DNA from 2 places in the Mesorhizobium sp. M1142 genome. Region 2 is predicted to be linked to the other one. Evidence: predicted binding sites of a transcription regulator. Region 2 holds the regulator's gene; the other holds the start of a gene.
What was found. Region 2 encodes HrcA, which represses chaperone genes, less so after heat shock. Its sites were predicted from a motif close to GTTAGCACTCNCNNNNNGNGAGTGCTAAC; they were not measured.

Region 1 (4,209 bases), on a different contig from region 2:
CCATCAGGTATCGGAGCCCTTCGAACGATGCGATGAGTTCTACCGCAACCAGGGTCTGCCAGCCGTTAGCAAGGCCTTCTCGCAGCCCTGTAAAGATCGACGGCACGGCGGAAGGCAGCACGATCATCGTGAGTTTCGACCAGCGGCTGAACGAAAGGACACGGCCAGACCCCGTCTCACGACGACGCCATTGCGCTTCGCCGCCATCAGGCTGGGTAGAGGACTTGCACGTCTAAAGCTGTCGATCATGCTCGGCACACACAAAAGGGCGGCATCGCTGCCGCCCTTTCCGTAAGCTTGCGAGATTGGCTGAATTAGAAATCCATACCGCCCATGCCCATGCCACCGCCGGGCATACCAGCCGGCATGCCGCCAGCGGACTCCTTCTTCGGAGCCTCCGCGATCATGGCTTCGGTGGTGACCAGCAGGCCGGCGACCGAGGCCGCGTCCTGCAGAGCCGTGCGCACAACCTTGACCGGATCGACGATACCCATGGCGATCATGTCGCCATATTCGCCGGTCTGGGCGTTGTAGCCGAAGGTTGCCCCCTTGTTCTCAAGGATCTTGCCGGCAACGATCGATGCTTCCGCACCGGCGTTGGCCGCGATCTGGCGGGCCGGAGCCTGCAGCGCGCGACGCACGATGGCGATGCCGGCGGTCTGGTCGGAGTTGGCGCCAGTGACGGTGATGGCCAGCGAAGCGCGCAGCAGGGCGACGCCGCCGCCGGGAACGATGCCTTCTTCGACGGCCGCACGGGTCGCGTTGAGGGCGTCATCGACGCGGTCCTTCTTTTCTTTGACTTCGATCTCGGTCGCACCGCCGACGCGGATGACGGCAACGCCGCCTGCCAGCTTGGCGAGACGTTCCTGCAGCTTCTCCTTGTCGTAGTCCGAGGTGGTCTCTTCGATCTGCTGCTTGATCTGGGCGACGCGGCCCTGGATCTCTTCCTTCTTGCCGGCGCCGTCGACGATGGTGGTGTTCTCCTTGGAGATCGACACCTTCTTGGCGCGGCCGAGCATGTTCAGGCCGACATTCTCGAGCTTGATGCCGAGGTCTTCGGAAATGACCTGGCCACCGGTGAGGATGGCGATGTCTTCCAGCATGGCCTTGCGGCGATCACCGAAGCCCGGCGCCTTGACGGCAGCGATCTTCAGGCCGCCACGCAGCTTGTTGACGACCAGCGTGGCCAGGGCCTCGCCTTCGACGTCTTCCGAGATGATGACCAGCGGCTTCGAGGTCTGCACGACAGCCTCGAGGATCGGCAGCATGGCCTGCAGGTTGGACAGCTTCTTCTCGTGGAGCAGGATGTAGGCGTCTTCCAGATCCGCAACCATCTTTTCGGCGTTGGTGACGAAGTAGGGCGAGAGATAGCCGCGGTCGAACTGCATGCCTTCGACGACTTCGAGTTCGGTCTCGGCGGTCTTGGCTTCCTCGACGGTGATGACGCCCTCATTGCCGACCTTCTGCATCGCTTCCGCGATCATCGAGCCGACCGAAACGTCGCCATTGCCGGCGATGGTGCCGACCTGGGCAACCTCTTCCGAGGTCTTGATCTTCTTGGCGTTCTTGATCAGCGTCGCGACGACGTCGGCGACGGCGAGGTCGATGCCGCGCTTGAGGTCCATCGGGTTCATGCCGGCGGCAACCGCCTTGTGGCCTTCCTGGACGATCGACTGTGCCAGAACGGTCGCGGTGGTGGTGCCGTCGCCGGCGATGTCGTTGGTCTTCGAAGCAACTTCGCGAACCATCTGCGCGCCCATGTTCTCGAACTTGTCTTCAAGCTCGATTTCCTTGGCGACGGTGACGCCGTCCTTGGTGATGCGCGGTGCGCCGAACGACTTGTCGATGACGACGTTGCGGCCCTTGGGGCCGAGCGTGACCTTCACCGCGTCGGCGAGGATGTTGACGCCGCGCAGCATGCGCTCACGAGCGTCGCGGGAGAATTTTACGTCTTTGGCAGCCATTTTTTACTCCTGGGCATTTCGCCCGAAATTCAGATTGGATGGTGCGGATGAAAGGCGGCGGCGTGTCAGCCGATGATGCCCATGATGTCGGATTCCTTCATGATCAGAAGGTCTTCGCCATTGAGCTTGACTTCGGTGCCCGACCACTTGCCGAACAGGATGCGGTCGCCGGCCTTGACGTCCAGCGGGACGAGCTTGCCGGCTTCGTCACGGGCGCCGGAACCGACGGCGATGATCTCGCCTTCCTGCGGCTTTTCCTTAGCCGTATCGGGGATGATGATCCCGCCCGCGGTCTTGGATTCGGATTCGACCCGGCGAACGACCACGCGGTCATGCAGCGGCCGGAAATTCGACTTTGCCATTTTTGGATTTCCCTGGTGCGGATGTTGAACGGTTCTCCGTTGCCGGAGCGTGTTTAGCACTCACCAGAAGCGAGTGCTAACGCGGCAGTGAGATAGGCCGTAGGCTCCTGCTAGTCAAGACGGAAGAGGGACGGGCGAAGAGCAAACGAGCGTGGAAGCACCGAGCCTTTTACGTGAACGACGTCGGAGATCGGACATGGATGGGGCGGCTCACCATTTGCAACTTATTCATTTGGCACGATTGGTGCAGCGGATGATCCGCAAACGTTGCGCGCGACCGATATAATGAGAGGTGAGCGCCATCAGGATTCCTGCGTTAACCGTCCACTCGGTCTTTACGGTGTGGCCGCCGCGCGGGCGCCAGGACTCCGGCCATCCCGATAGTCACCAATCCAATCTGCGGAGAACAGGAGGCAAGATGAGAGCGACAGTCAGCACGAACTCGAATTTGAAATGTTTGGCCAAAGCAACTGCCATCGCCTTGCTCTGGACGGTCACGGCTACATCGGCGGACGAAGGTATGTGGATGCCGGGCCAGACTGCGGAAGTGTGCGCGGCCATGCGCGCGGATGGGCTCCAGATCGATCCCGCCCAGCTGGGCCGTCTAGACGCTGACCCGCTCAACGCGATCGTATCACTGGGCGGATGCTCCGCCTCGTTCGTCAGTCCACAAGGGCTGGTCGCAACCAATCATCATTGCGTGTTAGAATCCATCCAATACCACAGCAAGGAGGGCCAGGACTATCTCACAGACGGCTTTCTGGCGAAGAGCCCTGGGTGAAGAATTGCCCGCGGCGCCAGGCAGCCGCATCTATGTGATCGAGGACATGCGGGATGTGACCGCCGAAATGCTCAAGAGCGTCTCGGACAAGCTGAACGGGTTTGCCCGCTATGAGCGGCTCGCCACGAACAAAAAAGGCCCTGATCGCCGCATGTGAAGGACAGCCCAATCGCTCGTTGCGACGTATGGCGGCGTCTCCTACTATCTCCTCCAGAAGCTCGAAATTGAGGACGTGCGCCTCGTCTATGCGCCCGCGCTCGGCATCGGCAACTTCGGCGGCCAAACGGACAACTGGATGTGGCTGCGCCACACGGGCCACTTCGGCTATTATCGCGCCTATGTCGCTCCTGATGGTTCCTCCCGGCCATATGCGCGCGACAATGTGCCTTACCGGCCGAAGAGTTGGCTACCCATAGCCTGTGAAGGCGTCAAGGAAGGCGACCTTGTGATGGTCGCCGGCTTTCCCGGCGCAACCCACCAATTCCTGACCGTGGATGAAGTCCGGTTCAACTTCGCGCAATTCGAACCGCGGTTGCAGCGTTCGCTCTCGGATTATCCCGCCCAGATCAATCAGGCAACGGCAGGCAATCGCGAGGCGCAGATCCATTGACCGCCCGCTTCACAAATTGGCTCGGCCTAAAACGCATGGGAAAAGCAGAAAAGGCAACAGATCGGCACCAGAATGAATATGGCCGCGCGAACTGACAGACGCGCCAACAATCGGCATCTCGCATGGTCGGTGGCACTGGACGTGGCTCCCACCCTGCTGGCGCGACTCCCCATCAGGTCGTCGGGGTTTCGCTGGCGAAAAAACTTCCGCGTGTCTCTGCGCGATCCATCCCGCTTGCGCGTGCCTAGTCAACCAAAAAACTGACCATCTGCAGGATCAGGATCAGCAAAAAAAAGCCAAAGGCAGACGCCAAAACAGCTGCCAGCAGGACGATGCGTTGTTTCTTCACCCACAGTTCCCCCGGGAGAGAGTCTAATGATAATCCTTAAAAAAAGGCGCCCTGGAACAAGGCGCCCCACGCTCATTTGTGCAAGTTTAAAGTTTAGCTTGCCTGCTTTATGTAATTATACGTTTTCTTTTATGCAACACTTT
Region 2 (4,209 bases):
GGCGACGCCGCCGTTCAGGAGCGGCCGTCTTCGTAGGTAACGCGCCAGATGGTGCCGTTACCGTCCTCGGTGACGATCAGGGAACCGTCCTTGGCCATGGCGACACCGACCGGGCGGCCCCAGACGGCGTCGTTCGAGATGACGAAGCCGGTCATGAAGTCCTCATACTCGCCGGTCGGCTTGCCATCCCTGAATTTGAGCCTCACCACCTTGTAGCCGGTCCTGGCGCCACGGTTCCACGAACCATGCATGGTGACGAAAGCATCCCCTCGGTAATCCGCCGGAAAGTTCTTGCCGTCGTAGAAGGCTATGTTCATCGGCGCCGAATGCGCCTGCATCAATACATCGGGGACAGTGGCCTTGCCGGCGAGGTCTGGCCGCTCGCCCTGATGGCGCGGATCCTCGTGGTTGCCGATGTAGTACCAAGGCCAACCATAGAACGCACCGTCCTTGACTTCAGTTGCAAACTCGAACGGCACATTGTCGCCGAGCTCGTCGCGCTCGTTGACGACGCACCACAACGCGCCGCTGGCGGGCTGCACCGTCATGCCCGTACAGTTGCGCAGGCCGGTGGCGACAGTTCGGGGATTTTTCCCGTCCGGGTCAAAGGCGAGCACATCGGCACGGCCGTCCTCGGGGCCCCAGGCCGCCCCGAGCGGCTTTGATTTCGCCCAGGCGTCGAGGCCGCCATCCGGCTGCTTGTCCATGTCCTCGGCGACATTCGAGTCCGAGCCAACCGATAAAAAAAGCGTCTTGCCGTCAAGCGAGAAGGCGATGTCGCGGGTCGAGTGACCGCCCGACGGGATTTTGGCGACAATGGTTTCTGGTTTACCGGACGCCTTCAGGTCACCGTCGCGATAGGGGAAGCGGACGATGCTGTCGCTGTTTGCGACATAGACCCATTGCGGCTTGCCGCCTGGCGGATAGAAGGCGATGCCGTATGGATAGTTGAGGCCTTGGGCGAAAATCGCTTTCTCGATGGGTTTGGCGCGGCCCTCGGCCAGACGGTAGACGCGTATTTGGTCGGCATGGCCGTTTGCGATGAACAGGTCGCCGTTCGGAGCGATGCGAACGACGCGCGGATTATAGAGTCCGGAGGCGATCATTTCGGCCGAAAAGCCCGGCGGCAATTCTGGCTCGGCGCTTTCGGGCCGTTCCGCCACGCCGCCGCCGTTCGAAGCGGATTGAGCGGGGTCGGCTGCCGGCATGTCTTGCGGCCCGATCAGGCGGCGGACGCCAGGCCTGTCGGCGTGCCAATCGCCAAAAGCGGCTTCGCCTTTGAGCACCTTTTGATCCGCCTGCTGGGCGGCTGCCGGTGTCGCGACAAGGAGGGCAGCGGCAACGGCCGCAAAGCCGCCAGATCGGATCATTAACGTCCTCCGAGGTTTGCCTCGAAGAGGGCAAACGGGATCAGGCATTGGTCGTTCCAAGCGGTGGTCCAGCACACGAGGATTTGAAGCCGAACCCCGTTCAGTTGCCAGAGGCGTAGAAGTCGTCGTCGAGTCGCTTTTCCAGCGCGACCAGATCGGCCGGCAGCGGCAGGCCCATGGCCCGCATCTCTTGCAGCTTCTCACGCAACTGCTCTTGCACCTCGTGGTGATCCTCAGGCTGATTGACCATTTCCTCGAGCAGCAGGCTGATCTGGGCCTTGAACGATTCCAGCGCCATTCTTTTTCTCCTTGCGGCAGGCCGCGGCGGCTCCTAGCGCAGCATGCGCGAAATCAGCTGCGCGGTATAGTCGACCATCGGTACTATGCGCGCATAATTCAGCCGCGTCGGCCCGATGACGCCGAGCGCACCGACGACGCGCGCGTCCTTGTCGCGATAGGGTGCCACCACCAGCGAGGAGCCCGACAGCGAAAACAGCTTGTTTTCCGAACCGATGAATATGCGCACCCCCGGGCCTTCCTCGGCGAGGTCGAGGAGCTGGATCAGTCCATCCTGCGTCTCCAGATCCTCGAACAGATGCCGCAGCAATTCTATGTCGGCCTGGGCGGTGACGTTTTCCAGGAGATTGGCGCGGCCGCGCACGATAAGCCGCCCAGGCACCCCGCTTTCGGCGCCTGCCCAGACCGCCAGGCCCTTCTCGACCAGATCCTGCGACAGCGTGTCGAGGGCTGCCCTGGTCTCTTCCTTGATGCGGGCGATCTCGACCCGGGCCTCGGCCAGGGTGCGGCCGCGGATATGGGCGTTGAGGAAGTTGGAGGCTTCGTGCAATTGCGAGACGGTGATGCCGGCGGGCAGATCGATGACGCGATTTTCGACGTCGCCGTTCTGCGAGACCAGCACGGCCAGCGCCTTGGTCGGCTCGAGCTGGATGAATTCGATGTGCTTCAGCGCCGCCTCATTTTTGGCGGCGAGCACGAGGCCGGCGCCGCGCGACATGCCGGACAGCATCTGGCTGGCCTCGGTCAGCATATGCTCCAGCGTCGCGCCCGAGCCGGAGGCGCGCACCTGCGCCTCGATGGTGCGGCGCTCCTCGTCGGAGAGGTCGCCGAGTTCCATGAATGCATCGACGAAGAAGCGCAAGCCGGCCTGGGTCGGCAGCCGGCCAGCCGAGATGTGCGGCGCGTAGATCAGGCCGAGATGCTCGAGGTCGCTCATCACGTTGCGGATGGTGGCCGGCGACAGCGATGACGGCAGGATGCGCGACAGGCTGCGCGAACCGACCGGCTCGCCATCCTTCAAATAGGAATCGACGATGCGCCGGAAGATGTCGCGCGAACGCATATCGAGCGATTGAAGCGCGGGCGGTTGAAGTGCCGGCGACGAGAGCAATGGCGACTGCGAACCGGGATCGACTACCTTGGTCATTCGAGCCAGAAACCTCCGGTCCGAAGATATAGACTTCCGCGGCGTCGGCGCAACCGGTCCATTTTCCTTTGCGCCTCACGCCCCGTGCGGCTACAAGCCGGCCAAGATTCCCCGGCCAAGATTCCGAAGAAAGAAAGAAGCCTGAATGCGCCCTTCCAAACGCCAATTCGACGAAATGCGCCCCATCTCCTTCGAGCGCGGCGTCTCCAAGCATGCGGAAGGCTCGTGCCTGGTGAAGTTCGGCGACACGCATGTGCTGTGTACGGCCAGCCTGGAGGAAAAGGTGCCGGGCTGGATGCGCAACTCCGGCAAGGGCTGGGTGACGGCGGAATACGGCATGCTGCCGCGTTCGACCGGCGAGCGCATGCGCCGCGAGGCTTCGGCCGGCAAACAAGGCGGCCGCACGCTGGAGATCCAGCGGCTGATCGGCCGCTCCCTGCGCGCCGTGGTCGATCTGCAGGCGCTCGGTGAGCAGCAGATCACCGTCGACTGCGACGTGATCCAGGCCGACGGCGGCACGCGCACCGCTTCGATCACCGGCGGCTGGGTGGCGCTCTACGACTGCCTGCGCTGGATGGAAGCCCGCCAGATGGCGAGCCTGGGCAAGGTGCTTAAGGATCACGTCGCGGCGATCTCCTGCGGCATCCATGATGGCCAGCCGGTCATCGATCTCGACTATATCGAGGATTCCTCGGCCGGCACCGACGCCAATTTCGTCATGACCGGCAAGGGCGGCATCGTCGAGATCCAGGGCACAGCCGAGGGCGAGCCGTTCTCGGAAGAGCAGTTCGCGGCGCTGATGGAGCTCGCCAAGAAAGGCATTCAGCGCCTGGTCAGCTTGCAGCAGATGGCGGTGGCTTAGCTGCGGTCAATATTGGAGAGATTGGCGATCCTGTGACTCCTTCCGCAATCCTGGAATCAGCACTCTACGTGACGGACCTTGCTGCCGCGGAACGGTTCTATTCGGGCGTCCTCGGGCTCGATCTGCTCGGTAAGGTCGATGGCAGGCATCTCTTCTTCCGCTGCGGCGACGGCGTGCTGCTTATCTTCAATGCCGAGGCGACCAAAGTGCCGCCGCGGGCCGACGCCAAGCTGCCCGTGCCGCCGCATGGCACGGTCGGCGAGGGCCATCTTTGCTTCGCCGCAAGCGCGGATGAAATCCCACGCTGGAAAGCGCATCTTGAGGCGAAGAAAATCGCCATCGAAAGTGAGTTCGAATGGCCTCAGGGCGGTCGCTCGATCTATATTCGCGACCCCTCGGGCAATTCGATCGAATTCGCCGAGCCAAGAATTTGGGGCATCTGATGCATTCGCCGCCTGTTCATTCACCAACTATTCATTCGCTTGATGGGCATAAGATCGTCGTCGCAAGCCACAATGCCGGCAAATTGCGCG

Region 1: groES (co-chaperone GroES) is a predicted target of HrcA. The motif match lies at 2,379-2,407, and genes of this name have one in related genera.

What each region holds. Positions count from the first base shown of each region.
Region 1 covers NZ_JAMYMK010000006.1:187,950-192,158, reverse strand. The annotation lists partial or broken gene NKH42_RS12805 (ABC transporter permease) at 1-151, opposite strand, end outside; gene groL (chaperonin GroEL) at 315-1,964, opposite strand; gene groES (co-chaperone GroES) at 2,030-2,326, opposite strand; gene NKH42_RS12790 (S46 family peptidase) at 2,745-3,107, shown strand; gene NKH42_RS12785 (hypothetical protein) at 3,112-3,264, shown strand; gene NKH42_RS12780 (S46 family peptidase) at 3,331-3,717, shown strand.
Region 2 covers NZ_JAMYMK010000005.1:41,907-46,115, forward strand. The annotation lists gene NKH42_RS10345 (PQQ-dependent sugar dehydrogenase) at 15-1,370, opposite strand; gene NKH42_RS10350 (hypothetical protein) at 1,471-1,668, opposite strand; gene hrcA (heat-inducible transcriptional repressor HrcA) at 1,702-2,814, opposite strand; gene rph (ribonuclease PH) at 2,960-3,676, shown strand; gene NKH42_RS10365 (VOC family protein) at 3,709-4,119, shown strand; gene rdgB (RdgB/HAM1 family non-canonical purine NTP pyrophosphatase) at 4,149-4,209, shown strand, end outside.